Regions from separate parts of the Brevibacillus sp. AG162 genome, predicted to be linked through region 3. Evidence: riboswitches for the same ligand, from Rfam matches in the RefSeq annotation. Region 3 holds a riboswitch; each other region holds the start of a gene.
The links. A riboswitch is a leader RNA that binds a small molecule or an ion and turns the genes downstream of it on or off. The one in region 3 is predicted to bind cobalamin.
Positions count from the first base shown of each region.

Region 1 (10,105 bases), on a different contig from region 3:
GACCGAACGCGGAATATTTCCGCCCAGTTCGCGCTTCCACTGCTCAGGCAGTGCCTCCCACACATCGACAAGCAACGGCATGCCCAGATGAAGACTCTCGAGCATCACTCTGTTTTCCAATGCCTCCTGCGGATCTCCCGCGAAAACAAGCCTGCCTTCATCCATGATGCAAATCCACTCCGCCCATTCAAACGCAATATCCATATCGTGTGTCGCCATCAAAACCGTCGTTCCTTGCTGGTGAATGGCATCGAGCTCCCGCAGCAAATTTTTTGTCTGATAGCGATCCAGATATGCAGTAGGCTCGTCCAACAGCAAAAGCTCAGGCTCCATGACCATAACCCCCGCGAGTGCCAGACGCCGTTTTTGTCCCAGGCTCAAATGATGTATCGGAGCTTCTGCCAGCTCTCTCAACCCGAATGCATCCAGCACCTTTTCTACCTTTGCCCGGATTACGTCTACAGGCAGCTTCTGATTGCATAAACCGTAGGAGATATCTTCCGCGACCGTGCTTGCGATCAGCTGATGCTCGGGATCTTGAAAGACCAAGCCTACCTTTTGTGTCAATTCTTGCAGTGCAGCGCGTTTGTAGACAAGCGGTTTCCCCTTCCACAGCACCTGTCCCTGCTGTGGCTCGATGATCCCGTTTCCATGCAAGAACAAGGTCGACTTCCCACAGCCATTCCGTCCCAAAAGGACACATTTTTTCCCTTCTGGAATCCATAAGGACAGCCCAGACAGAACGGGTCCCCGCCCCCCCGGATACGTGTACTGCAAATCAATAAACTCCAACAACCTTGATGTCATAACCGCCAACCTCCTGTCCACCACTCAAGCAGCACCAGCAGCATACAGCCTGCGATTGACTCCCACTCATAACGGCGCGAGCGAGCATGGGTATGAAACGAGAGCACCTGCATGCTCTCCCCGAAGCCTCTAGCCGCCATTCCTTTGTGCAGGGCTTCGTATTTGCGCATTGCTCTGACAAACAATTGCGCAACGAGAATCCCCGCATCCCGAAGCGTCGCGCGGAAGCCGCGATGACCTCCGCGCGAACGCTGAGCAATCCAGAGCTGGTGAGAAATCGTTACTAACACAAAAATAAACCGATACATGATCATTAATAAGTCAGTCACAAGGACAGGCATACGAAGTCGGCGAAGCACCTGCAGGATTTCGGCAAACGGCACGGTAAACAAAAGGAAGGCAAAGCAGGATAAGCTTGCCATGGTACGCCAAAATAAGATCCAAACTTTACTGAAGGAGGACATCGGCACATAGAGCACATACGATCCCACTTCCCATGCTGTTGCGACCTGGACCTGCACTTCACCTGCTCTCGCCCCTTCTACCATTAGGGCAGGGAGCCCCGCCGCAAAAAACGAGAGCGACACCATCATAAAGGCACAATAGATACGGACAGGAATCTGGGCATACACCACTACCCATACCGTCATCCAGACAACAACGGCCATCTGCATCCATACATGTCCCACCAAGACGAGCAGTAACAATGCACTCGCCAGCAATAGCTTATGAGCTGGCGGCAGACATTTCAGCCTGTTTTGATAAGAGAGAGAATCAAGCTGCAGCCCGTTCATTTTTTCCGCTTATCCAACCGACCTTTGTACAAGCCCACGGCGTAGCCGATCACTCCCGCTCCCAACGCCGCCTGCACCGCAAACAATAGACTCTCCGTCTCTCCCCCTGGCGGTTCTATCAGCGGCTGGAACCACGGTTCGTAGCTCGGAGCGATCTCCTTGATCGCTTCCTCTGCCACGCCGTCTGCGCCGCCAAATTCCGAATCCTGCACCAGCAACAGCGGGACAATCGCCAGTACGATTACCCCCAAGAGTAAAAGCCAGTTCCATCCTTTTTTCACAGCGATTCCTCCCGTTTGAGCAAACGAAGCTGTGTAAGCTCTTTTGCGTTGTAAGATAACAACCAGTTCCAAACAAGAACGGTCAACAGACCTTCACTGATTGCGAGCGGTACTTGCGTGAATGCAAAAATTCCTGCGAATTTGGCAAACGAGGCCAACACTCCACCAGATTCAGCTGGAAATGCGAGTGCCAGTTGAATCGAAGTCACCACATAGGTAGCAAGATCAGCCAAGGCAGCCGCTGCAAAAACAGCCAGACGCTGGCTTCCGCCCACTTTCATGATCATCTGATAGATTCCGTATGCCACAAGTGGTCCTACTACTGCCATGGATACAGCATTTGCCCCTAGCGTAGTCAAACCTCCATGTGCTAAAAGTAAGGCTTGAAACAAGAGCACCATGCTCCCTAACACAGACATCGCAAAAGGTCCAAACATAATGGCGCCAAGGCCCGTTCCAGTCGGGTGAGAGCTGCTGCCTGTAACCGAAGGGATTTTCAGTGCAGATAAAACAAAGGCAAACGCTCCTGCAACACCAATAAGGAGCTTCATTTCGGGATGTTCTTTTACAATCTTGTTAATCGAACGAATCCCAAGAATAAAAAATGGCAAGAAGACAGCCCACCAAAACAAGGCCCAGGATAATGGCAAATACCCTTCCATGATGTGCATCGCGTGTCCTGTCTCTGGTTCATTGAGCAGAAAATACAGGACAAAGCCCGCGATCATCAGACAAGTAGTTACGAGACGAGATCGATTCATGTTCATTCCTCCTTAACTGGCTTTCGTTCGTTCTTTTCCTAACAAACAAAAAAATCCCATCCATCAATGGACGAGATGTGCACACAAAACAACAGACTGATTATACAGCCTCATTGCCTCGTATTCACCGCTCCTTTCCGCGAAGGTTTTGTGGGTGTGGCTACTAGGTAGGTCTCCTGGCTTCCAGATCCATGCGCTCTTTGTCCTTCCCCATACGAAAATGAGTGGTATCCTTATCAAAGAGAGCTCCCTGGTTACAGTGGCGGGACCGCTCGGGACTTTCACCCGATTCCCTGTTACCCTTTATGCGTCACATAAAGGCACCTAACGCCGACAATATGCAATTGACAGACAATTCATGTTTGTCCCACATCATTATACCGAATCACTACATAAATCGGAAGAATATAAGCAAAAACGCATAAACCGATGCCCCACTACAAACGGAGCCATCGATCTATGCGTACTTGTTCTATCTATTCTTTTGCGTCTACGCCAATTACTTCACTAATATGTTTAAAACCATCGCGTTGCATGAGCTTGAGCAGTTTTTTGTTGATTTGCTTGGCGATACCTGGGCCCTGATAAATCATCCCCGTATACACCTGAACGAGACTGGCTCCTGCTCGGATTTTCGCGTAGGCGTCTTCACCGCTATAAATGCCGCCAACACCAATAATTGGCACCTTGTCTCCTACTTCTTGATAAATCTCCTTCACCCAAGCAGTGGAACGCTCCGTAAGAGGTCTTCCGCTCAAGCCTCCTGCTTCCTCGGCAAATCGATGTCCGGAAACCGCCTCGCGTGACAGTGTCGTATTGGTAGCGATAATTCCGGCAATTCCTTCTTCTACAGCAGCGTGAACAACATCGCGCATGTGCTCATCCGACATGTCTGGCGCTACCTTCAGCAGAATCGGTTTTTTCTTGATGGAACGCGCTTCCATTTCAGTTGCCTTTTCCCTTACTGCACGCACCAAATGACGCAAGCTCTCTGTTTCCTGCAAGTCACGCAGATTCGGGGTATTCGGAGAACTGATGTTAATGACGAAATAGTGACCGTATGCATAGAGCATGTCCATACATTTGCTATAGTCGATGGCCGCTTCTTCATTCGGCGTTACTTTGTTTTTCCCAATGTTAATCCCAATCGGAACATCTGAGTATGCGTAATCGACCAAATGCTGGGAAGCCAGATACGCACCGTGATTGTTGAAGCCCATCCGGTTAATGACAGCCTGATGTTCCGGCAATCGGAACAAACGCGGCTTCGGATTGCCTGGCTGTCCCTGCGGCGTCAACGTCCCAATTTCCACAAACCCAAAACCAAGGGCACCCAATGCATGATAGACTTCTGCATTTTTATCAAAGCCGGCTGCAAGTCCGACTGGATTCGGAAACGTCATTCCCCATAGCTTATTCTCCAACCGCTGGTCTTTTACCTGATAGATCATCTTCAGGATGCTTTTGCCTGGAGCAGAATCCTCCACCAGCCTTAAGGCACCAATTGTCTTTTCATGAATCTCTTCCGCATCTTGCTGGAACAGATATTTTCTTATGAGCTGATACATCGGCTGCACTCCTTACTCCGTTTCTACCTTTTTACCTCATAGTAGAATACCATACTTTCTCGGGAGGATGTAACCTTTATACCTGATACATATTTCCAAGCAAGAAGGCAAATCCTAACAGCACCACCACGCACAGGGGGACAAGTCTTTCATGAAAGTGGACGGAAAAATCGGGATTGGTCAAGCCATTATGGTGATGATGCTGACGATCGGCATTACGAACCACGTAACCGTCATCCCCCTCTTATTGAGCAAAGCAGGCAGAGATGCTTGGTTAAGCGTGTTGCTTGCAGGTATTCCTTTTTCCTTGTGGGTGTATCTTTTGTTTGTGATCAATCGAAGAATAAAGCAACAAGCATTGTCTGAATGGCTTCAGCAGCGAACAGGAAATATTGTCAGCCATCTCTTGCTCGCTCCGATCATGATCTGCCTGTACCTGATGGCGTTAACCAATCTAATCGATACCCAGACATGGACTACGGTCAACTACCTGCCTCGAACACCCGAGTGGGTGACCGCATTCGCCTTGATGGGATTATGTGTGCTCGCAGCTATCGGGGGAATGACTTCTATAGGAATCACAGCAGGAATCCTTCTGCCTATCGTCGTGTTGCTCGGATTTTTCGTCGCTTTTGGCAATATTCCCAAAAAGGATTATAGTCTTTTACTGCCGCTTTTCCAGAACGGTATTCGTCCTCTGCTGCTTGGGATACTCTACGTTGGCGGCGGTATTACCGAGCTGTTTCTGCTGCTATTGCTACAGCATCACGTACGCAAGCCACTCCGCCTCGTACACTATTTCGTTATGCTCGGCATTACGCTTCTGTTGACACTCAGTCCGTTGACGGGGGCGATTGCAGAATTCGGACCTGTCGAGTCTGCGCGTCAACGTTTTCCTGCATTTGAACAATGGCGGCTCCTCACCATCGGAAAAGACATCGAAAATATGGAGTTCTTCTCGATTTTCCAGTGGCTCTCTGGCGCTTTTATTCGAATTACCATCTGCTTGCTGCTCCTGGGAGAATTACTCACGATCCGTACCAGAAAACAACGCAAATACACGATCCTGTTTCTCGGGGGGAGCATGATCGCCTTTACCAGCCTCCCGTATAGTGACATGCAGTTTGTTTCCTTCCTGACGCACGTATACTATCCGCTTTACTTCGTCATTATGATCATTGTCTCACTCGCACTCATCCTGATTTCCCTGCGCAAACCATCCAAACAGGAGGGAATTGGCCATGACCCTTGAAGAGGAACTGCGAGCAAAATTCGCGCATTGTGCGGACGTCGTTTTTATGCGTACGGTCACATCTGAAGACCAGCCTGTGTTGATGCTTTATTGCGAAGGACTTGCAGACGTTCGTCACTTACAAGATACGGCATTGCCACAGCTTGAGCGTTTCCTGGCTGAGGGTGATTTGCGCTCCCTGCCCCTCACCCCTCTCTTCACGAATCCAGAGCTGTGGATTGAGCGACTTTTTGCTGGAGATTTGCTGATTTTCATTGGTGACACTCCTCCGTTTGCCTGGGACATCGCCAATCGGCCAGAACGCAGCACGGAAGAAGCCAATACAGAGATTTCGATCAAAGGTCCCCGGGACGGCTTCGTCGAGGATCTTTCCACGAACGTGGCTCTTATTCGCAAGCGTATGCGAACGATTACCCTGGCCTATGAGCCTTTTATTCTCGGAACGCGCTCGCGAACAAGAGTCGGAATGCTGTATATAACAGACGGGGTATCTGTAGATCTGGTAGAGATGATGCGCGAGAGGCTACACAAATGTGCATCAAAAAAAATTGTGAACAGCGCCATTCTGGAAAAAATGCTGAGCGACAACACTCGTTCGCTGTTTCCATTGGTTGATTATACGGGACGTCCTGATTTTGCGATTTACATGCTGCTGCAAGGCAAGGTCATCGTGTTGGTAGACGGTTCGCCCTTGGGCATCGTGGCACCTGTAACCTTGCTGGAACTGATCAAATCTCCTGAAGACGATCAATATCCTGTTACCTATGTATGGCTGGAACGCATGCTGCGCCTGGGGGGATTTTGGATCGCGATCTTTCTGCCTGGCTTCTGGATTGCGCTGACCGCCTATAATGTAGAGCAATTTCCTTTTCAATTACTCGCTACCGTTACACAAGGCAGAAAAGGGCTGCCGTTTTCCGCGCCGATGGAGCTATTTATCATCCTGTTTATTTTTGAGTTTCTTCGCGAGGCAGGTGCCCGTCTGCCCAAAAACGTCGGGCAAACACTGGCACTGGTCGGCGCACTGATTATCGGCGATGCTTCCATTCGTGCTGGGCTGACATCGCCCTCGATGCTGTTTATCGGCTCCCTTACCGTCGTCGCCTCCTTCACACTGGTCAATCAGGCATTAAGCGGAGCCGTTACCGTGGCTCGTTTTGCCGTTTTTTTCCTTTCTGCGACCATCGGCATGTACGGCTTTGTCCTCGCAATGATTGCCATTGTGTACTATTTGTCCACCCTGACCTCATTTGGCAGATCATATATTTTAATGGGTTCTTCCAACTCTGTGTCCACACTGTTCATTGTCATGTTCAAGTCTATGACCAGTTTTCTTCGGACGAGATTTGCTAAGGGTGGCGATAACAAATGAAGGGTATGCGCATTGCTATTGCTTTGCTGCTGTTGGCATCAACTCTTCTTGGCGGCTGCTGGGACCAGAAATCGATTCAGGACCTTCGCTATTTATCTGCGATAGGCATTGATTTCGTCAACAATCAGTATGTTTTATACGCACAGTCCACTGATCTGTCTACGGTCGCAAAGCAGGAGTCATCCACTACGATTCAGTCTCCACCTGCGACCATTTCGATCGGAAAAGGGGAAACACTTCAGTCTGCATTCGACAACCTGCAAAAAAATTCACAGATACCTATATTTCTCGGCTTTGTATCGTCACTCATCTTTCATGAACGCCTCTTGGAAAAGGGCGTTATCACTACCCACGATATTATGAACCGATACGGTCTGATTCGTTATACAAAATGGGTGTTTGCGACACGGGAGCCGATTGACAAAGTGTTAAGTACCCACTCTTTAGTCGGGTTTTCACCGTTGACCTCTCTCCTGCATCAGCCATGGGATGTTTACCAGCAGCGTTCTTTTATTGAGCCGCTGCAATTTTATCGATTTATCTCGATTTTTTGGGAGCCGTCGAACACCTTATTATTGCCAAATCTCACGCTTAACCAGCGTTCATGGAAAGAACATAACCAATTTATTTCTCGTCTCTCCATTGATGGAGTCCACGCCATCCATCGGGGGCATTGGAAGGGTTACTTCCCAAGTAGGGATTTAATGGGGCTTCGGTGGATGAATCCAGACACGAGATTTGCTGGACTCATTATCAGACAGAACAAAACCCCCAAAGCGACGATGCGCATCGAGCACGTTCAATTGGATATCGTTCCGATTACCACAGAAGAGCATCCTCGTTTTCAGGTAAATGTCCATCTCAAGGGATTTATTCGTGAACTGATGAGTACGGTTACGCCTGCTTTCATTCGAAAAAACTCCGAAGAGCAGGTAGCCGAGCAAATTCGCGGGACGTTTCTAAAAGGAGTCAAAGCAGGAGCTGATCTGTATAGCTTGGAGGAAAGTCTGTTTAAAAAAGACTACCAGGCATGGCGAAAATACGAAATGCGCAAGCGCAATAAGCTCACACCGGATTCGCTTATCCAAATCCAAGTAAATATGTACTTGAGTGATTCCGGAAAAATGAAGATGGATGCACTCAAATACCCTGACCCGCTTAAGCCCGAATAAAATGAAAAAACTGCTTGCCTCAAGCTCGGGCAAGCAGTTTCTTCTCTATGCTTATAAGATCAACCTAGTTTTTCACCAGCAAAACTTCTTCGATAGAAGCATACGGCAAGTTATGAGCATCAGCTACAGCCTTGTAAGCTACTTTGCCGTCGATGACGTTTACGCCTTTTGCCAATGCTTTGTTGTCACGAATCGCTTGTGCGTAGCCTTTGTTCGCCAATTGTACCGCGTAAGGAACGGTTACGTTGGTCAGGGCCAATGTAGATGTACGAGCGACTGCACCAGGCATGTTGGCTACAGCGTAGTGAATCACACCGTGCTTCTCATAGGTTGGCTTGTCATGCGTCGTGATGCGGTCAACGGTTTCAATCGATCCGCCTTGGTCAATCGCTACGTCTACGATCACAGAACCAGGTGACATCTCTTTTACCATGTCTTCTGTTACCAGACGTGGAGCACGAGCACCTGGAATGAGTACAGCGCCTACCAGCAAATCTGCTTTTTTCACAGCGTTTGCGATGTTGAAGGAATTGGACATCAGCGTTTGAACGCGGCCTTGGAACAAGTCATCCAGTTGGCGCAGACGGTCTGCGTTTACATCGATAATCGTTACATTTGCACCCAGTCCAAGCGCCATTTTCGCTGCGTTTGTTCCTACGATCCCGCCGCCGATTACGACTACCTCGCCTTTTGGTACGCCTGGTACGCCACCGAGTAGAACGCCTTTTCCACCGTATTGCTTTTCCAAGAATTGTGCGCCGATTTGAACGGACATGCGGCCTGCTACTTCAGACATCGGCATCAGCAGAGGCAGAGCTCCATTGTCGAGCTGGATGGTTTCGTAAGCGATTGCAATCACTTTTTTATCGATCAATTCACGAGTCAATTCAGGCTCTGGTGCGAGATGCAAATAAGTGAACAGAATCAGACCCTCGCGGAAATATCCGTATTCAGCAGGGAGTGGTTCTTTTACTTTCATTACCATGTCAGATGCCCATGCCTCTGCTGCTGTTTCTACGATCTCAGCGCCTACTGCCTTGTAATCTTCATTCGTAAAACCACTGCCTTGCCCTGCACTTGTTTCTACACGAACTGAATGTCCGTTTTGTACCAAAGCAGCTACACCTGCTGGGGTAATGGCTACGCGGTTCTCATTATTTTTAATTTCTTTTGGAATTCCAACGATCATGATAAGTATGTCCTCCTTGGAAACGCCAATTTCTTTGCGGTTACTATTATTGTACAGCGTATCTTCGGGCATACTCCTTGGAGATTCCTTTAATTTTAGCGTCTTTTCATTTGTGAAAATTCACAAACAAACTACTGTTCCCCATCTAATTTGGCTATTTTCAACTCTAAATATAAGGCAGCCCGCTGGTTCATATTGTCGAGGTCGACACGCATGATCTCCTCAATTCGTCTCAGTCGGTAGCTCAACGTATTGATGTGGATATGCAGGCTCTCTGCTGTCTTGTTGACCTTGCCAGCGGCATCCAAAAAAGTCTCCAATGTCGTCAAGAGCGTAGTCTGGTTATCGCGATCGTACTGTCTGAGCTTTTCCAGCCGTTCATTCTGATAGCCCTGCTCCTCTTCCCACTGCTTTAGTTGTAGTAAATAGCGATAAATCCCAAGCTCGTGGTACCCGTGAATCCCCTCATTTTCCTGCGGGAACAGCTTCTTGATCTTGAGCGCATGCAGTGCTTCCCTGTAGCTTTTCACAATATCCGTATAAGACTTGTAATCTCTCCCGTACCCGGCACTCACCTGGCGTCCTTCCGTGACATGTGCTTCGAGCTTGCCGAGCGAGTCGGAGAGGAACTGTTCCACCTTGCGAATGAGTACGTCACTCTTGTCCTTTTTCGCATCGGACAGACCAATCAATAAGACAATTTGCGAACCGTCGACAACCCAGTGCAGCTTGTCACGCATTAATAACGGATACAAGTACTGATCCAGACGAGCTCCTGCCGCTTCAATAATACAGATTAAATAAGAGGTCGGAAGCTGCATCTGCAAGGTGTCCGCTTTTTGGCGAATGGTAGCCTCACTGCTGTGATTTCCCAGTAACAGCTCCCACAGAAATTCCTTGCGTCGCTGC
Region 1 covers NZ_VFNO01000007.1:120,271-130,375, reverse strand. The annotation lists gene FB479_RS20820 (energy-coupling factor ABC transporter ATP-binding protein) at 1-807, opposite strand, end outside; gene cbiQ (cobalt ECF transporter T component CbiQ) at 804-1,601, opposite strand; gene FB479_RS20810 (energy-coupling factor ABC transporter substrate-binding protein) at 1,598-1,882, opposite strand; gene FB479_RS20805 (energy-coupling factor ABC transporter permease) at 1,879-2,643, opposite strand; cobalamin riboswitch at 2,793-2,986, opposite strand; gene FB479_RS20800 (quinone-dependent dihydroorotate dehydrogenase) at 3,120-4,211, opposite strand; gene FB479_RS20795 (GerAB/ArcD/ProY family transporter) at 4,363-5,463, shown strand; gene FB479_RS20790 (spore germination protein) at 5,453-6,835, shown strand; gene FB479_RS20785 (Ger(x)C family spore germination protein) at 6,832-8,007, shown strand; gene ald (alanine dehydrogenase) at 8,072-9,196, opposite strand; gene FB479_RS20775 (PucR family transcriptional regulator) at 9,328-10,105, opposite strand, start outside.
Region 1: linked by a shared signal. The riboswitch ahead of FB479_RS20805 (energy-coupling factor ABC transporter permease) and the one ahead of FB479_RS05090 (ABC transporter substrate-binding protein) in region 3 are both predicted to bind cobalamin.

Region 2 (10,105 bases), 810 kb from region 3:
TCCCGACCAACACCAGCAGAACGACCGCTTCACTGCTTTCGATAACAGCCCCGTAGCAGTCTCCATTTAAGCCGCCCAGTTTTTTTGCAACCGAGCGTGAAAACAACAGAGCGAACAACAGTGACAGGAAAATAGCTGTCATGACCTGCAAGCCCCCAAAATACCATCCTGCGGCAAACACGATGATGTAGCTCACGATGATAGAGGAAACGGAAAGTCCAGCACTGATGCCTTTTCCGATCCCTTTGTCCGCCGTAAGATACGGCCAGAGCTTGATCGACAAAAGCACATGTGTCCGTGCTGCCACTGGTGCTACGATCAAAAAGCTGCTCCATCCCGGTTGTGCGAGCTCTGCGACTGCACCCGCCTTGATCAGCAACAGCATAATCGCAGCAAGAACGCCCATCGCACCTACACGGCTGTCCTTCATAATCGCAAGGATTTGCTCTCTCGGTCTGCTGCTGCCAAGACCGTCCGCGAGGTCCATCCACCCATCCATATGAAGACCACCGGTCACGTAGACCCATGCGACCAGCGTCAAAATAGCGGCGATCCATGGACTAAACAACACCAGTCCTGCCTGATGCACACCCCATAGCAATAAACCGATGACCAAACCAACTGCGGGATACCAGTTGACGCTTTTTCTCCACGCCTCCTCTGAAGGACGAAGCCATGGAACCGGAATACGCGTAAAAAACGAGATCGCGTGTAAAAATGCATTCATCCTTTGATCCTCCACGGTATCCCTGACAAAACCGCGTAGACGGCGTCCGCCTGTCGCGCACTTCTCTGATTGACATCGCCCAGCACATCCGCGAACCATCTGCCTAAACGACTCAAGGCTACACCGCCCAATCCGACCTCGCTTGTGACGGCAATGACTTTTTGCGGGGAATTCTGCACGAGGGACAGCCATGCCTCTGCTTCCTGGAAAAGGGCTTGCGTGTGTGATGCACTTCTCCATTCCGACTCATCCACGCTCATCAACCGATTACTCACCCAGGTAGACAGACAATCGATCAACACTACATCATACTGCTCACTGAATGCGTGGTAATCGGTTAATCGCTCTCCTACCTCCACACAGCCCCATTCCAGCGGACGACGTGCCTGATGCAGCTCGATTCTCTGCTTCATTTCATCATCCCAGGCCTTGCCTGTCGCCACGTACAGGACTCGATTGCTCAACGTTATCGCAAGCTCTTCTGCGTAGCGGCTTTTTCCTGAGCGGACACCGCCTGTTACCAGCACCAAGCTCATCGCTGTTCACTTCCTTCCGCATGGACCTCGCGGAGCGCTGCCAGAAGTTGTTCATTTTCCTCACGTCCACGCACGGCGATTCTCACATCATGTGCCGTCAAACCGGGATACATAGCACAGTTGCGGATCAGAACCCCTTTTTTGCCGAGCCGTGCCTGCAATTGTTCTGCTGGCAATCCTTCTGGCGAGCGCAGCAGCAAAAAGTTTGCCTCCCCTGGCCATACCCGCCATCCCAACTCACCGCTGATGCAATCGGTCAAATACGCACGTTCTGCTTTTATGAGCCTGCGCGTCTGTTCCTCGTATGCCTGCTCCTGCAAGCACAGCTCTCCAGCCAAAAGGGCCAGTGCATTCACGCTCCAGCTCACTTGCTTCTTGCGCATCCTCGCAATGACATCTGGGTGCGCAATCGCATAACCAAGGCGCAATCCCGGGATCGCGTACATTTTCGTCATCGAACGCATCAAAATCACACGGGGAGAGCGCTCCAGCTGCGTCGCCAATGTATACTGCCGCTCTTCGTCCACAAAATCGAGAAAAGCCTCATCCACAATGAGCCACGTATTGGTCTCTTTCGTCCATTCCGCCATTTGGCGCAGCTCATCCGGTTGATACAGGATTCCTGTCGGATTGTTTGGCGACCCGACAAAGACGAGATCAGACTGCGTAAAAAGAGCGTGCAGCTCTTCAGGATCGGGCTTGTACCCGTTCGCTTCCTTCCCGAAGCAGCCAATGACACGAGCGCCATACTGCTCGGAAAGTTGCGCGTATTCCGAAAAGCAAGGATACACCACTCCAACTGTTTGCGGCGAAAGACCGAGAATGGCCAGTGCCATTGCCTCCGCTGCACCATTGGCAGGCAACAACCATTCCTCCGGCACTAGCAGTCGTTTCGCCAGTACACGACGAAACACACGATGCCCAGGGTCTGGGTAATGCGCTACAGCAGCGAGCGAAGTCAGCAGCATCTCACGGACGCTTGCTGGCATTCCCAGCGGATTAATATTGGCACTGTAATCCAGAAACTGCCCGGGCTCTCGACCAAAGCGTTGCGCTGCTGTCAGCAAGTCTCCACCATGACCGTACGTCTCTATTACACCTGCGCTTGTCAAAACTCTACCCCCAGCACAGCTGGAATCCCTTCATCGTAGTAATGCTTGATTGGCTTCATCTCTGTCACCAAATCTGCGATGTCCAAAATCTCCTGCTTTGCTGCCCGTCCCGTAATCACGAGGTGAATATGGCTTGGCCTGTTTTGAATCGCTTTCAACACATCAGTCAATGGCAGCACATCGTCAATCGGAAAGCGGTCAATCGCCAATGCATTATTCAGCTCATCCAGAATGACGACATCGTACGCTCCGGAAGAGAGCTTTTCGCTCGCAAACGCCCAAGCTTCTTTCAATGCCAGACGATGCTCCTCCGGTGTCTTCGTCCATGTGAAGCCGACACCCTTTTGCACAATTTCGATGCCCAATTTATCAAAAATAATCTTTTCTCCGTACGTACGCTCCGGCGACTTGATGAATTGAACCATCAGCACCTTTTTCCCGCGCCCTGTCGCCCGCACAGCCAACCCGACGGCTGCCGTCGTTTTTCCTTTGCCGTCTCCTGTGTAAACGAGGGTCAAGCCCCGCTTCTTATCGTTTTTCTCCATCGTGACCACCTCAAAAAGTGATGTATTTTACTCCGCTGTTTCCTCCAAATACTTTCCGAAGCCAATAAAAAAGCGCTCTGTTTCCCCAGAACGTAAGGAAAAACAAAGCGCGGATAGCTGAAAAGCCACAATCCTCACCTCTTCCTTTGACCCGAAGGAAATCAGTGTAAACATAAAAACAGGCAGGTCTCCTGGCTCGAGGATCATCGCTCTTCTTCTCCTTCCCGCTCCCGGATGGGCAGTGGATGGCATGATGCCTTGAAGAACAGCTACTCTCTTACAGTGGCGGGACCGCGTTGGCTTTTCACCAAACTTCCCTTTTAACCTTGCTCCTGCGAATCGGTTTCGCAAAAACAAGGACCTGTTTCTCTTCCATATGTAAATGTCATTCGTTTCGTTGACAAGCACTTGCTTTAATAATAGCAAAAGCTACCGAGGATTCAAGCAAAAGCTGCCGATTCGTCGCAGGTGTCTATTGGCAGAAAATTTAAGATAATGACCGTTTACTTACTTGACGTTTTTCGTTACCCTATTGGCAAAACACTCGAAAGTGGTGTGCAGTCATGCTATTTCCGCCAATTCCAAAAATAACAGACATGGTCCTGCCCAGCCCACTCCCCATCAAGGAATGCGGCGAACCGATGATCCCACTCTCTTCCCTTTCTGCCCAAATCACGGTCTATCCAGCCTACTACCACGAGGGCTATGCCGGAACACAGCCAGAAGCTTTTTTGCGAGAAGGGGCAGCACGCAAGCTCGCCATGGCAGCCGCGCAACTGCCTGTTGGCTACAAGCTCGTCGTGTTGGACGGCTGGCGCTCGTTCGAAGTACAAGCCTCGTTGTATGAACGTTTTCGTGAAGCCTTGCTTTTACAAGGCTGGCAGGAAGGACCCGCTCTCACGGAAGAATTGAGCAAATTCGTCGCTTATCCAACAACAGACCTCTCCAAACCGTCCCCTCACCTATCCGGTGGCGCAGTCGATCTGACTATCGCAGGACCTGATGGATGGCTGGAGATGGGGACAGCCTTCGATGATTTCAGTGAAAGGGCTTCGACTCGCCATTATGAAGAACTCGTACAGCCTACACAAAAAGACATCGAGATTCGAGACAATCGCCGACTGCTCTATCATTTGATGAGCGATGCCGGATTCGTCAACTATCCGAAAGAATGGTGGCATTTCGAATACGGAACGCGCACCTGGGGACAAAAAACGCAGCAAGAGCCCATCTATGGCGGGGTTTTGTCGATGTAAGAAATAAGATTCAAGAAAAAGACCGTCAGCGCATACTGCCTGACGGTCTTGCTTATTCCTTATAAATCAATCACTGCATAAAATCCGCCATGATGATCTCCGTATCAAACGGCGTAATTCCCTCTTCCAAGGAAAATACCGTATCTGCCTCTTCAGCTTGATCAGTCAGGGTCCCTCTCGCCTGTGCATGAAGCATGAACAACTCATGCAGGGTAGGCTTCACCAACGAGGTGAGCGCTCTTCCCATCAGCTCCACCCCTCCGGCATTGGACTCCACATTGTTGGCAAAACGCGGATCGGAATTCAGGGCGATATCCGTCCAAATCACTTTTCTCTCCACGAGATCCAGAATGACCGGGATACAAATCCGCGTGTTTGCGGCGAGATCAATCTTGTCCTGTACCGTCTGCGGCTCGAAAATTTCTCCTGTCTGTGGCGCCGAACGAATCATCCAGCCTGCGTAGCATTCAGGCAAATCGCAATAAGGCTGACTCGTAAACGAATACAGGTTCATGACGACATATCGACCGCCATAGCGGATGACAGATTCCATGTCGATGTCGATGAATTCGCACGCGCCTTTGGGCGCCTCCACAATATCCCCGCTGTGGCACGCTTGATACTTGTCGGAACGCAGATTGGTATAGGATATATGCTCCATGTATCTCCAGTCTTCGTTATAGAGCACGGCAGACAAATCGATATCGACTCTGCCTGTAGGGACATCGTTGACAATCCCTTCTCTCCACCACAGGAAAAAGCGAATCGTTCCTCCATCCGGGATCGTTAGCCGGGAGCCGCGTGCAATCGTACGCAGTGCTTTGCTGGCAGATCGCATCGAAAACGGAACGAGATGCTCCTGCAGCCGCGGGTCGATATAGACGTTGCCCAGCGCCGGCAATTGGGCAAAACGGTTCAACAACGATGTCCGGCAAATATCCGCTGCCTTCTGTCTGATGTCCTCTGGAAGCCCTGGCACTCGGTTTTCGATTGCCTGTACTTTCGCCACTTGCCCTTTCGGAAAAAAGGTCCGCCATTCCCCGTAGCTATCCCGTTTGTCGAAGTGATTCATGACTTGCAGAAGAACTGGAGTCGATACACCACCCGCAATTTTCTCGAAGGCTGAAAGAACTGGATTCCCCTGCTCCGTCAAACGCAATAAATGATCCAGACGTCGGGCAAATTCCCCTGGACGCTGTTCGAGCAGCTTGATCGCTGTATTCACATCCGCACGGACCAGCGCCTGCTCTACTTGGCTATTGAACGTCTCGACCTTGTGATTGTTGCGCAAAATATCGAATGCTTCTGCCGCTTTCGGATAGCGATCCTTATATTCAAACGGATGCAAGATTTCCCCGAGACGAATCCATCTGTTTTTGTAACGATTCATGTCTTCTACGATATTCGAGCTGGCTTCCAGCAGGCTAAGGAGCAGCCTTCTCTCCCCGCGTTTGAACTTGCGAAATTTTGCAGGCTCTGCCAAGCTCACATCCCCGTCAGACAGCGCCACTGCCAGACGCAACACATCTGTCGCGGTCTTGCAATAGTGGGCAAAAAAAGCAGCAGGAAGCTTGTCATACTTCAGCAACAGGCTCGCAGCAATCGCCACGTTTTCCTTTTGGGGAATCTCCGCTGGCAGAGCTTCTGCGATTCCTTCATAGGCCTGAATCAAGCCCTCCAAGTCTTCCCTGTCAGTAGCAGAGAGCGAGCTATTGGAGCGCAGCAAGTTCATTCCTATCTGAATCAGCTCTTCGTCTGTGCCCAAATGAATCAGCTTCAGGCGAGATTCTCTCAGCAGAGGCAACCGTTTTTTCACTTCGTGCACAGGAAGGTTCCACGTCAAATAATGAATGATCGCATTTACAAACAGCTCACCCTCGCTAGCCTCCATGACTTGCTTAGGAAAATTCGGATACATCGGCTTGTACTGGCGGGATGACCCGATCTTTACCTTGAGTACAGCTATTACATCCGAATAGAGCGCGAAAAACTCTCCTTCCGACAGCGTCCGGATTCTTTCTAGCAATTCCAGTGAAAAGGTATAGCCTAAGCTCTCAATATTGCGCAAAGCCGCAGCTAAATAAGAGGTAGGCAGTTCATGCTGCCCCTGATGTACGATGATTTTATTTTTCCGGCGAAGGTAGATTTGATTTTTCATTGGCATCACGAAAAAAATCAGGAAAGCAGTACCCCTAATGGTGAACCAAACCTTTAGCTCAGAAGGAAGGTGTACAATAGCCTGATTTTTTATTCCTTTTTGTCATTTTTATACAGTTTACTTCAATTTTTCCTGATGGTAAAGCTCTCCCTCAGGAACGAGAACAAATCCGTCCCTGGTCCTAATTCGATTTCATTCCGCTGCCCGTTATTCCGTATTCTCCATCCCTGTAAAGTGAATAGCAGAGTACCAAAACTTTACAGGAGGGAGAACTCGATTCATGAATCAATCTGTTATGGAAAGTCATACAGCACCCCCTTTCTTTCAAGGGGAGAAATGGTTAGTGTATACCGGCATGCTCGGCTTCTTATTGGCTGCCATTTGTGCAATCTGGGTCATGCTGCACGGAGGACCCGTCGCTCCAAATGGCGATGTCTCGAAAGCGTTTTCCTTTAATGCCGCACTCGGAATATTTTTATTGTCGACAGCCGCAATCATTCCGTTATCTGCCCTGGGCACGCGAAGTAGAGCTTTCTTTCGCTGGTCTTATATCTTGCTTGCTTTATACTCTTACGGAGCGGAAACCGTACAAAACTTCCGCGGCGTGGACCCGAGGTTCGTCAAAAATGGCACACCCTTCGACGTCGCTGTCGGTTCCATTTTTACTTTTGTGGCTCTTCTCTTGGTCCTCTTCTATGTATTCATTGCCATTCAGTTTTTCCGCAGAAAAGCTTATTCCCTACACCCAGAGCTGGCAGTTGGCATCCGCTATGCAATGATTGCGATTATGCTCTCGTTTGCGGCAGGCCTCTGGATTTCATTCAATGATGGTCGAGTGGTCGGGCAGCAGGGGAATATCATTTGGCTCCACGGTATTGGTTTTCATGCTCTGCAAGCAGTTCCTTTTGTCGCTTGGTTAGCTGAACGTAAAAAACACGTGTCCACTGGCCGTACGGGATTCATCCATCTCACAGGTATCGCCTACTTGCTCGGTTTAGCTGCAATCGGCTGGCAAACTTATCTCGGTCGTGCTGTTATGGAGATGTCCGTATTGCCGATTCTCGCCGCCTGTTGTTTCTTGGTTGCCTTCATTCCAATCGTTTACTTCCTTCTACAAAAGAACGATGCAAAAAAGCTCCACAACACTTCTGATATTCCGAACTAATTGATTCTCCTTATCATTCGTGATACTTTGTTACCAGTACCTGACATACGGTATCAGAAACGAGGAGATTGATCTATGACAGCGCGTATTGGACTTCCTGCACCTGATTTTACGATGGACACCGTTACGTTTGACAACGGATTTCCCTTGTCAAAGAGCTTGGTAGACTATCGTGGAAAATGGCTTCTTTTGTTCTTTTACCCGTTTGACTTTTCGAAAGTATGCCCGACGGAAATCCTCAGCCTCAACCGCCGGATCAAGGAGTTCGCGGATTTGAATGTCGAGGTGCTTGGCATTAGCGGCGACAGCATACATACACACAAAGCATGGATGAGATCGGGTGAAGGCATCGGTCCACTCTCATTCCCGCTCGCTTCCGATTACAGCAAAGAAGCGACCCTTGCATACGGTGTACTGGACGAAGCAACCAAAGCCCCGCTGCGCGGCAGCTTCATCATCGATCCAGAAGGCATCCTGCAATACGCAGTCATCTCCAACTCCAAGGTTGGCAGAAGCGTAGATGAGACGCTCCGTGTGATCGAAGCTCTGCAATCAGGCGGATTGTGCCCTATGGACTGGAAGCCTGGGCAAAACACGATATCCTAATCGATCAACATAAACAAAGGCCGCATGATCGCTTGCACAGGATCATACGGCCTTCTTTCATTTTAGAATAGGCATAAAAAAATCAGGAAAGCAGTACCCCTAATATCCAGTAATTGTAGAAGGAAGGTGTACTATAGCCTGATTCATCCACCATACCATTATTTATCTTATTTGTAAATACTCATCTGGACACGACCGGGTACGGAAACAAGTCCACCACACGCATGGTCTCCCCGCTTTCGTTGGTAAACACGACATGCTCTCTTCGAAGCTCAGTCGGACTCTCCAAGCCACATGCTGCCGCCAGCGAGAACAAGCCTTCCCTCAACTGCAAAATATAGTTCATGACTCGCCACTGCTTTTCTGCCGGAACTAACGCCTCCTGATACTTGGAATCCGTCGTAGTGACTCCTGTCGGACATTTGCCCGTATGACATTGCATCGCCATGATACAGCCAGTTGCAATCATGAAGCCGCGCGCGGAGTTGACGCAATCCGCTCCCAATGCCATGGCGATCGCTACTTTGTCAGGGGTAACGAGCTTGCCAGCAGCAAAAATCTTGATGCGGTCCCGTACGCCGAATTTCCTCATCGTATCATCGAGAATGATCAGCGCGGCGAAAAGGGGCAAGCCCATGCCGTCAGCCATTGCCTTAAACATTGCGCCTGAACCGCCCTCAGAGCCGTCAACCGTAATGAAATCCGGGTAAATGGACAACTCCAGCATTTTCTCAAAAAAATGCTCCAACCGCTTTGGATCGCCGACGACGATTTTTACTCCCACCGGCTTGCCTCCCGCCTCCTGCAAACTGCCGATGAAACGCAATGCTTCATCCGGATTTGTAAGGAATTCGAAGCGGTTCGGTGAATTGACCGTTTGTCCTACAGGTACCAGCCTTGCTGCCGCGACTTTTTCCGTGACCTTGGAGCCTTCGAGGTGCCCACCGCGTATTTTGGCCCCTTGATGAAATTTCAGTTCGAACGCTTTGATGTTCGGGATGCTTGCCTTTTTTTTGTATTCTTCGATCGAAAACTTGCCCTTGTCATCACGGAAGCCAAACATCCCCGGCCCGATTTGCGAAATGATATCCGCACCCGTGGAGAGATGCACTTCTGCGACGCCACCCTCTCCCGTATTGATCCAAGAACCGCCTGCCATACGTGCCCCATACCCAGTGGACATGATATAGTTCTCTCCCACTGCTCCAAAGGAGGTAGCTGAAGCACCGAACATCCCTTTTAGCCGCCAGGGCTCCCTTCTGTTTTCGCCCACGATAATGACATCCTCGTCATGCAGCAGCCACGGCTTAACCTCTTGTTCCTCGATAAACTTTTCTCTTCTTGTAAACAGTCCCTCATGGGTAATCTCATATTTTTTGCCAGGGACGACTTTCTCGTTATCTACCCGCAGCTCACTCGTCAGCTTCGGGAACATCGCATTGGACAAATAGAAGCCGGGCTTCTCGTAATCGCGTTTCCCTCCGAACGAGATCAGATCCGTCCGGTATTTTGCCGCATACATGAGGCCCACGAAGTCAGCTCTGGAGAACGGCCTCCCGTCTGTATCATCGTCAAACCAATACTGACGAAGCTCAGGCCCGAGCTTTTCCAGCAAATAGCGCATCCACCCCAAAAACGGATGGGATCGAATAATGGAGTGCTTCGGCTGTTTAGACAGGGCATACATGTACCCGAAAAATACAATGGGTGGTAAAAGTATGATGAAGATAATGACGCATAACAGAGTAGGTACCACTTGTGCTTACCCTCCCCAAACACAATATTCTAGTAAATCATGTCAAGGATAGGATGCAACAAGTCACCTGTTTTTAATCGTATTTCTCATCATCCTCACGTATTTGCCCATCTACGATCAATTCCAGCTCGGTTTCAAAATTCAGCATGATCTCTACAGGCAGCTCCTCCGCAACCTCCGCCATGTCCGGAAGAAGCAGTGCATCCTCCAGCGTATCAGGCTTCTTCTCCAGCTGATCGTACCA
Region 2 covers NZ_VFNO01000002.1:869,204-879,308, forward strand. The annotation lists gene cobS (adenosylcobinamide-GDP ribazoletransferase) at 1-727, opposite strand, end outside; gene cobU (bifunctional adenosylcobinamide kinase/adenosylcobinamide-phosphate guanylyltransferase) at 724-1,263, opposite strand; gene cobD (threonine-phosphate decarboxylase CobD) at 1,260-2,375, opposite strand; gene cobO (cob(I)yrinic acid a,c-diamide adenosyltransferase) at 2,372-2,920, opposite strand; gene FB479_RS30445 (hypothetical protein) at 2,948-3,127, opposite strand; cobalamin riboswitch at 3,085-3,300, opposite strand; gene FB479_RS08965 (M15 family metallopeptidase) at 3,484-4,176, shown strand; gene FB479_RS08970 (TerD family protein) at 4,247-6,334, opposite strand; gene FB479_RS08975 (hypothetical protein) at 6,615-7,499, shown strand; gene FB479_RS08980 (peroxiredoxin) at 7,575-8,105, shown strand; gene FB479_RS08985 (FMN-binding glutamate synthase family protein) at 8,287-9,861, opposite strand; gene FB479_RS08990 (hypothetical protein) at 9,935-10,105, opposite strand, start outside.
Region 2: linked by a shared signal. The riboswitch ahead of cobO (cob(I)yrinic acid a,c-diamide adenosyltransferase) and the one ahead of FB479_RS05090 (ABC transporter substrate-binding protein) in region 3 are both predicted to bind cobalamin.

Region 3 (10,105 bases):
AATGGATACCCACCATGCTGCCAACGATCCATATCATAGCCCTCGTCCGCTTGACTTCGTTCGAAGTCTTGCTTGTGGTATACATTCTCTTTGCTATAGGTGACGTGAAAGCCTGATCCTTCCAATAACAGCTCAAGCTCTGTAGGCAAAAGCAACGCCATCTCACGCTCTACGCGATACCTTGGCTGCTCGATCTGATCAAGAAAAGTCTCATAAGTGAGCGTGTAACGGAACTTTTGATCCAAGAGCGAGGTTTCCCCCTCCACCTTTTGATACACCATTCGGTCCGGGAAAACGAATTTGCGTTGCATCGTTGTCCATTGATTTTTTACTGGAGGCAAAAGCAAGTCAATTGCCAATGTTCCGCCCTCCATTATGTAATCGTGAATGACCGAGAGCAATTGACGTTGCTTGTCTCTACAGGTGGCCTGCTGAAAAATCCCTTCCGGAAGAAGCACATGCGTAAATTGCCGATCAAGCTCCATCTCCCACATATTTTGTTCGACCAGCTCCAGCAGTTCTTCTTTCCCTTTTAACATGCGCCGTTTCTTTTTGGTGGCCATCTCCAGCATATCCGGGCTCCAATCTATTCCGCAGACGGACAAGCCATTCCGTGCCAGCTCAATGGCAATTCTCCCTGTTCCAACACCCAGCTCCAGCACGGAGATGGGTGATTGCTCCGCTTCCTGCAACAACCAGTTTCGATAAAAAGCGATGCTGGCCTTCCCGGCAAACTGATCGTAATACGTAGCTTCTACGTTTGTGTACTTCGTTTCAGGAAGCGGCAAGTGCCGTCCTTCCTCGTTCATCCCACAATCGGTACACACAGAACCTGCCAAATGCGGAAAAGGCACCCCGGGCGGGACGCCATTTTTCGTATCACCGAGCCACTCGTCGTAACGGAATTTGCATATTCTGCAACTATAGACAGTCATAATGCTTTAGATACCTCCTGAAGATTGCTTGCTTCCCCCAGAACGCAAGAAAGGGAGCTTGATAGGACTCGGATACTGGCCAAAACGCTCGCCAAATGTATGATAAAAATGATTTGAAATCCAATCCATGTGCCGTCGGCTTAACAAAAAAGGACGCCGCCTAGGCATCCTTCCTATAAAAATCAAAGAATCTCAACTTGCCCCCTATCAGTTGACTCCACTGATTATCTTCTGGTTAGATGGCTTCACACGGATCGCTTCCGAGTAGAAATACACATGTTTTTTGCCTGTAATGGGATGCGTCGTCACTTCTGTCTCTACCCCGAAAACATCCCGAATAAGTTTGGGAGTCAAGACTTCTTCCGGAGTCCCTGATGTAACGATTTCTCCCTCGCAGATCACGTACAGACGATCACAGTACATCGCAGCGATATTGAGATCATGCAACGAGGACAAAACCGTAATTCCCAGCGTTTTGACCAGATCCATTACCTGCAACTGGTATCGAACATCCAAATGATTCGTCGGCTCATCAAGGACAAGGAACTGGGCTTGCTGTACCAAAGCTCTGGCAATCAGCACCCGCTGCTTCTCCCCGCCCGATAAACTGAAAAAGCTGCGATCAGCATATGTATGCATCCCTACCCGCTGTAGTGCCTCTTCGCAAATCTGAACGTCTTCTGCGTTATCGGACTGAAATAGCCGTTTGTGGGGGGCACGTCCCATATTCACGATTTCGGTTACCGAAAAATCGAATTCAACAGAGGACTCCTGCCGCACTGCGGCCATTCGCTGAGCATTTTGGCGTGAGGTTAGCTTGTATAAATCGTCGCCATCGAGCGAGATCCATCCAGAACGCGGCTTCAGTACGCGATAAATGCTCTTTAGCAATGTGGACTTCCCACTGCCATTCGGCCCAATCAGTCCCACAAACTCTCCGGAGCGCACCTCCAGATTTACGTTGCGCAGAATTCCCTTTTTCTCCAGTTCGACCGATATATTCTCAACCAGTAAATTCATCGTCCGCTACCTCCAAAGGAATAAGAACTCCGCAACATCAACCAGATAAAGAATGGACCTCCACACAGCGCTGTCAAAATACCAATCGGCAGTTCTTCCGGCGCAAATGCGAGCCTGGCGACTACATCAACCCAGATTAGAAATATCGCGCCAAACAAAGCACTGACAGGCAGGACACGCCTGTGATCTGATCCGACCATCACACGAACGATATGGGGCATCATTAATCCGACAAAACCAATTGATCCCGCAATGGACACGATCACCCCCGTGAGCAGTGCGGTGATCACCAGGAGAAGCTTGCGGAATTGTACCGTATTCACCCCCAATGTCCCCGCTGACTCCTCGCCCATCAGCATCGCATTGAGCGAGCGGTATTGGGCCATCAAGACGATGAGACAGATGATGACAATCAATGTAGGGATCGTCAGGTACTCCCATTTCCCGCCAGCCAGACTTCCACTTAACCAAAACAGGACCGTACCAATTCCATGCTCATCCGGCGCTGAAAAAACTAGGAGACTGGTAATCGCTGACAAGATCGCAGATATCGCGATTCCGGCCATGAGCAGGCGTACCGTCGAGTTTTGTCCTCCGATACGGGATAGCGTAAAAATGAGAATGATCGACACAAGAGAGCCTGTAAAAGCGCCTAAGGATAGTGCATACTGCCCGTACATGCTGAATGCTCCGAATATAATCACCGAGGTAGCTCCAACCGAAGCACCGGATGATACGCCTAACACGTAGGGGTCAGCCAAGGAGTTACGAACCAATGACTGGATCGCTACCCCCACGACAGACAGACCTGCACCGACGATCGCCCCTAAGAGCACACGCGGAAAGCGAATATCCCAAATAATCGTTTGCTCTCCTTTGGACCAATCCACCTCAATCCATTGGGTAAACATTGGAATTTTCGATAAGGCGATTTTCCATACTGTTGTCGGCTTAATCTCCACTGAGCCCAAGGTAACTGCGAACGTAATCGAGAGGAAAAGTCCGACCAGTAGAGTAATGATGATATAAGGTAACTTAATCTGTTGCAGTGCCATTCCCTCCCTTAAAAGGGGTGTACTCTATTTGAATTTATCCGGGTAGAGCCCTTCTGCCAAAATTTTTAGCGCAATCGGTGCTCGAACGCCTTCAGAAGCCGCAGACAATGGCAATACCATTAGTCGTTGATTTTTAATCGCCGGGATATCCGCCAGTTCTTTTTTGGTCAAAAGGAAATTGCGTTTTTGCTCAACGGTTCTATCACCGTAGTCTACGATGATAATCACGTCTGGATTGCGACTCACTACTTGTTCCCAGCTGACCTCTGCCCAGCCCTTTTGAATGTCATCAAAAATGTTTTTACCGCCAGCAGTCTTGATTAAGGACGTCATGTAGTTGTTGGCTGCTGTGAATGGCTTATCTTCCCCGTTGTCGTACACGAACACTTTAAGCGGCTCATCCACCTTGCCAATTTGGCTAATCGTTTGATCCATTTCGCTCTTCATTTTATTGATCAAATCATTGGCTTTGTCTTCCACACGGAAAATGCGACCAATATTTGTAATGTCCGCAAATACATCGTCAATTGTCGGGCCAGGCATACTAGAAGAGGCTTGCAAATACGATTTGATGCCAACCTTTTCCAAATCCTGCATCGATCCTACACCCTTTTCGCCGAATCCGCTTTTCCATCCAGCGTACACGAAGTCTGGGTTCGCTGCCAGCAGCACTTCTTTCGTAGGATACTTGTCAGACAGTACCGGAACCTTGTCGTAATCTGCTTTTAACTCTGGAAGGATTTCATCGTCGAGGTAAGCGGTTCCGACCATTTTATCAGCCAGTCCCAGTGCCAGCATGATTTCGGTGACGTGTTGGTTCAAAGTCACGGCACGCTCAGGTGCTGTTGGATAGGTCATTTCGATGCCATTATTGGTTAGTGTTACAGGCTTGCTCTCTGTTGCTGGTGCAGCTGCTTGGTTTGTTTTGGCTGGAGCCTGTGTTGTCGACGTGGAGCCGCATGCCGAAACCAAAAGCATAGCAGCTGTCATGATACCGAAAACTAGTCCTTTCCTTACTGTATGTGATTTGTTTGCCTGAAACATCTATAATCCCCTTTTCTGTATGGAAATGATGGGTTGAACCCAAATCCTCCACAAAAAAAGCACCCCCCATTTCAATCGGGAGGTGCATGACAAACGTAGATATAGCTATAAGCAGGCACAAAGGCACCTTTCATAGACTACTTCCACATCTGCCCCATCCTCGTGGGTCGATTGTATATGATCGCATGGCAGGTCTCCTGGCTTACGAATCAGCACGCCCAGCTACCTTCCCATTTTTTGTCTCGCAAAAAACAGTGGCTATTCGCTAGGCGCTCCTCGTTACAGTGGCGGGACCGCGCCGGTTTCTCACCGGACTTCCCTTTTAAGCTGACAGCATATGCCGTCCAGCACCATTCGATACGTATTCAATTTTTACGATTTTTTTCATTAGTTGATAGAAGTCAGTTTTTTTGGGAACTGCGTGAGTATTTCAACGCCCGTTTCCGTAACCAATACATCGTCTTCAATCCGCACGCCACCTACACCCGGCAGATAGATGCCTGGCTCGATCGTAAAGACCATCCCTGGACGAAGCACTTCTTGGTTCTGGCTGTGAACAGACGGATATTCATGTACATCCATCCCAAGTCCATGCCCAAGACGATGCATGAAGTATTCTCCGTAGCCTTTTGCGGTGATGACATCGCGAGCAGTTTTATCCAAATGCGCAAAGGTCACACCCGGACGAATCTCAGCAATTGCCGCTTCGTTGGCAGCCAATACCGTCTCATAAATTTCTTGTAGCTGGGCACTGATCTCGCCTACAGCAAAGGTGCGGGTAATATCGGATACATATCCATTCGCTGCTACCCCGATATCAAACAAAAGCAAGTCGCCTTCTTGTACCTGGCGCGTTCCTGGTTTCCCGTGTGGCAGTGCCGACTTCTCCCCTGCCAATACCATGGACGTAAACGATGGACCTTCCGCACCCAAGCGCTTCATCTGAAATTCCAGCTCAGCTACGATTTCTGTCTCGGTCATGCCTGTCTTGACTTTTTTCAGGGTCTCCCGCAAGGAATCCTCGACCAACTGAACAGCGTGCTTCAAGCGATCCACTTCATCCGCAGATTTGATCAATCGCATTTCACGCAGCGGCTCTTCCACGTCCACATAGCTCGACGCCAGAACAACTTGTCCAAGTGCTTCATAGCGCTCGACAGTCATATGACTTTTCTCAATGCCGAGCTTCGATAAGTTCGCTGGCAACACTTGCTTGAGAATTTCATACGGGTTTTGGATATCCGTATGTGTATGGATATCTTGAACGAATGAAGCCTCAGCCGCTGCCTCACGATCAAGAGCAGGTACAATTAAGGAAGGTTTGCCCTCAGCAGGAATAACGAGACCCATAAAACGTTCATGCGGGTCTGTAAAAAATCCGGTCAAATAGTAAACGTGCTTGGGAGAGGTAATCAACACCGCGTTCAGCTCTTGCTCTGTCAAAAACGTGTGGAGCTTTGAAATGCGCTCTTGAAACAACTTCTTCACCCTGCTTTCACCAATTATTCTATTGCGAGAATACCACTTCCCCATCAAAAAAAGAAGAGTTCAATTGAAAAATCTACTTCGTATCGGACAAGCTAAAGGTGGGGTGAAAAAGAAAATGGAACAAATACTCGTCCATCAGGATGGAAAGCAGTTTGCTTTTCACATATCGGGAAAAGGCACACCGTTATTGTGTATCCATGCACCATGTATCGGCTCTGTCAATTTTGTTTATCAGCAAACACTCACGGATAAGTATCAGCTTATTATCCCTGATTTGCCTGGACATGGCGACAGTTCCCCGATGGAGAAGCCATATACCATTGGAGAATTGACAGAACGGCTCCATAAGCTGATCCCGTCACTCGGCATTGAGCGTCCTTTTATTTTGGGGTACTCCCAAGGTGCTTCTATTGCTCTTGAATATTGTCTTCGATATCCTGATCATGCACAAGGCGGTATACTCGTGAGTGGTTTTTCCGAAGTGAATGACCTGTATTTACATGGACGATTTTGGATGGCACAGGCATTGTCGATGCTTCGCGGAGTCCCTCTTCTTGCCCGTTCGATTGCTTCCTCTCATGTCACTGACCCAGAAATGCGGGAAAAATGGACGGCGCACGCCTCCAAAACAGATCCGACCAGCCTGAAATACCTTTACGCTGCCGGTCATCGTTATCAATGTACGACGCGTCTGAGTAACATCCAGGTTCCAATTTTACTTGCCTATGGGAAACAAGATCAACGGATGCACCATTATGCGCAGATGCTTACTATGAAATTGCCAAAAGCAAAACTCGAGATGATCCCAAACGTGAAGCATCAAGTCATCTCAAAAGCTGCCCCCACTTTCAATCAGTTGTGCCGTACCTTCATGGAAGAAGGATAAATAAGAAAAGACAGAAGGACGGACACACCCATCCCCTTCTGTCTTTTTGCAATTTGATTAGCTCTTCATCCGCGGGTCGAGTGCATCGCGCAAGCCGTCCCCAATCAAGTTAAAGCCGAGAACTGTCAGCATGATAGAGAGCCCCGGAAAAATAACAGTCCATGGTGCTTTCTGAATGTACTGACGTGAATCAGCGAGCATTTTTCCCCATTCCGGTTCTGGCGCTTGTGCTCCCAGTCCGAGAAAGCCAAGTGCAGCTGCCTCGATAATCGCTGTAGCGATTCCCATCGTCCCGGTCACAATGATTGGTGCGAGGCTGTTCGGCAAAATATGCTGCATGATAATTCGGGAGTTTTTCATCCCGATTGCCCGTGCGGCCATGACGAACTCTTCTTCCTTCAAGCTCAAAACGCGCGCGCGTACCAAGCGACCAAATGTCGGAATGTTAATAATCGCAATCGCAATCAAGGCGTTTTGCAAGGAAGGCCCCAAGATGGCAACAACGGCAATCGCCAGAAGAATGCTTGGAAAGGCAAGCATAATATCAAAGAGACGCGAAATGATCGTATCGATCCATCTGCCATAATATCCTGCCAAAAGACCGAGCAAGGTCCCTGCGAGAACGGAGCCAATAACAGAGAACGTCCCTACCCACAAAGAGATTTGTGCCCCATAAATAACGCGACTAAACACATCGCGTCCATTGTAATCTGTTCCAAACCAATGCTCTTCAGAAGGTGGCTTGTTTTTCATCACGAGTTTGCCTTCGTCGTACGGATACGGAGCAATCCATGGAGCTAGTACCGCCACAACAATGAAAAACAAAATAATCCCGAAGCCCACCAGCGCCAGCTTGTTTTTTCGTAGCGTCCTCCATGCATCCTTCCAAGGAGAGACTACTTCTTCTTGCTTCACTTTTAAAGGTACTACCTGATCTTGTGGTTGTAATTGTGGTTGTGCCATGTCTCTTCGTCCCTCCTTAGCGATATTTGATACGCGGATCAATATAGGCGTACAGAAGGTCGACCAAGAGATTGATCAGGACGAAAATCGTCGCGATCACAAGGATACCGGATTGGATAACCGGATAGTCACGGTTTCCAATGGCGGTCACAATATAACGACCGACACCTGGCCATCCGAAGATCGTCTCTGTCAAAACTGCTCCACCCAGCAGCAACCCTGTTTGCAAACCAATTACCGTCAAGACAGGGATCATCGCATTTTTCAGCGCATGCTTGTACACGACCCAAAACTGTGTCAGCCCTTTTGCACGAGCGGTTCTAACATAGTCTGCACGCATGACTTCCAGCATACTCGAACGAGTGATGCGTGCTATGATCGCCATCGGGATCGTACCTAACGCGATGCCTGGCAGGATCAAATGCTTGATGACTTCCCATAGCTGATCCCAACGACCGGCGATCATCGTATCCAGTATATAAAAGTACGTAATGGCCTCTACGGGATTACGCGAATTGTCACGACCAACTGATGGCAGCCATTTCAGTTCTTGGGCAAACACCCATTGCTCCATCAAACCTAGCCAAAAAATCGGCATGGATACACCAACCAAAGCGATCAACATCGCACAGTAGTCAAACCAGGAGTTTTGCTTCCACGCAGAAAGAATCCCTGCATTTACACCGATAAACACTGCAATCAGCATGCTCACAATTGTAAGTTCAGTCGTCGCCGCCAAATAAGGCATGATTTCATCTGAAATCGGCGCATTCGTTTGCAATGATTCCCCAAGATTTCCGCTCAAAATATTTTTCATATAATCAAAATACTGTATGTACCACGGATTATTCAAACCCAATGCCTCTCGTATGTCTGCAATCGCTTGTGGTGTCGCCTTTTCTCCCAAAATCGTTAAAGCCGGATCACCAGGGATGGCACGAATAATGGAAAAAACGATGATTGACATGCCCACTAAGACAGGAATGAGCATTAAAATTCTTCGAATGCTGTAAGCTAGCAATGCCATCTCCTCGCCTTCCTGCATAAAATAATCGCTAAATAATGAAAGGAGGGTAAGAAGAGGTATGCACTCCTCTTACCCTTTACTTATGAATCAACTTACTTGAAATCTACCTTTTCCAAACTTTCAGACCCTTTTGGGTGCGGGTTGTAGTCTACGATATTCGCTTTTCCTGCCAATGCTGGTGTAGAGTGTGCCAGCGGAACCATTGGCACGTCTTTGAAGATGATCTCCTGTACTTGTTTGTACAGTTTATCGCGCTCTGCTTGGTCTGGAGTGGATTGTGCTTTCATCATCAATTGATGTGCTTCTTCGTTTGCCCAGCGTGTATAGTTGTTGCTGCCGATGCTGTTTTTGTCGAGCAAGACAGCCAAGAAGTTATCAGGGTCGCCATTGTCACCTGTCCAACCAAGCATGAACATTTCTTGCTCACCCAAGCGAGTCTTTTCCAAATACGTTGCCCATTCCATCGTCACGATCTCAGCATCTACCCCGATTTTCTTCAGGTCTTGCTGGATTGCCTCTGCAATCTTCACACCTTCAGGCATGTATGGACGCGGTACTGGCATTGCCCAGAACTTGATTTTGAAACCGTTTGGATGTCCTGCTTCTGCAAGCAATTGTTTTGCTTTATCGAGGTTGAACTCACGATCTTTAATATCGTTGTTATGTCCCCACATGGTCTTTGGCATTGGGTTGACTGCTGGTTCTCCAACGCCATCGAAGAAGGCCGTTACGATTTCAGGTTTGTTAATGGCATAAGCAATGGCTTCACGAACTTTTGGATTGTCGAGTGGCTTCTTCTCTACGTTAAAGCCAATGTAACCAATGTTATTGGTAGGACGGAGGAATAGTTGCAGGTCTTTGTTGTCTTTTACTGCTGGGATATCATCTGTGTTCAGACCATCCATCAAATCGATCTCACCTGATGCCAAAGCAGTCAGACGCGCCGTATTTTCTGGAATGACCTTGAATACCAATTTATCCAATTTCGGGAACCCTTTGTTCCAGTAATCAGGGTTTTTCTCGAGAGTGATGGTGTCGTTGCGCTTCCACTCAACGAATTTGAATGGTCCTGTACCAATTGGGTGCTCATTGAACTTTTTAACATCCTTTTTCAATGCTTCAGGCGAACCGATTGCAAAAGGAGACATCGCCAGGTTAGCAAGGAATGGAGCGAGTGGACGAGTCAGTGTGAATTTTACAGTCGTTGGATCGACTGCTTCCACGGATTTGATAACGTGGGTCGCGTCACCCTTGTAACCACCAAATTGGCTCACGTAGTACTCGAAGCCCTCTGGCGAATGCTGTGGATGGCTCTTGTCGCTCCAGCGCTCAAAGTTGTATTTGACCGCTTCAGCATTGAAATCAGTACCGTCGTGGAACTTAACACCAGATTTCAGTGTCAGCGTATAAACAAGACCATCAGGAGATACTTCCCACTTGTCAGCCAACGATGGAGCGAGCTCTGTTGAGCCATCCGCGAAGCCAATCAATGTATCCATAATGTTCTCTGTTACTTTGAATGTCTCACCATCTGTTTGCGTGATTGGGTCAAGCCCTTTTGTGTCTGCACCGCGACCGATGATTAATTGCTTCGGTCCAGTTTTTGCAGGCTCAGCTGCAGGTGCCGGAGTTTCTGTCTTTGGTTGTTCTGCCGGCGCTTGTGTTGTAGGAGTGCTAGAGCATCCAG
Region 3 covers NZ_VFNO01000002.1:63,456-73,560, forward strand. The annotation lists gene FB479_RS05075 (methyltransferase domain-containing protein) at 1-935, opposite strand, end outside; gene FB479_RS05080 (heme ABC transporter ATP-binding protein) at 1,143-1,955, opposite strand; gene FB479_RS05085 (FecCD family ABC transporter permease) at 1,952-3,010, opposite strand; gene FB479_RS05090 (ABC transporter substrate-binding protein) at 3,035-4,054, opposite strand; cobalamin riboswitch at 4,225-4,424, opposite strand; gene FB479_RS05095 (M24 family metallopeptidase) at 4,442-5,533, opposite strand; gene FB479_RS05100 (alpha/beta fold hydrolase) at 5,658-6,428, shown strand; gene FB479_RS05105 (ABC transporter permease) at 6,486-7,391, opposite strand; gene FB479_RS05110 (ABC transporter permease) at 7,408-8,418, opposite strand; gene FB479_RS05115 (ABC transporter substrate-binding protein) at 8,511-10,105, opposite strand, start outside.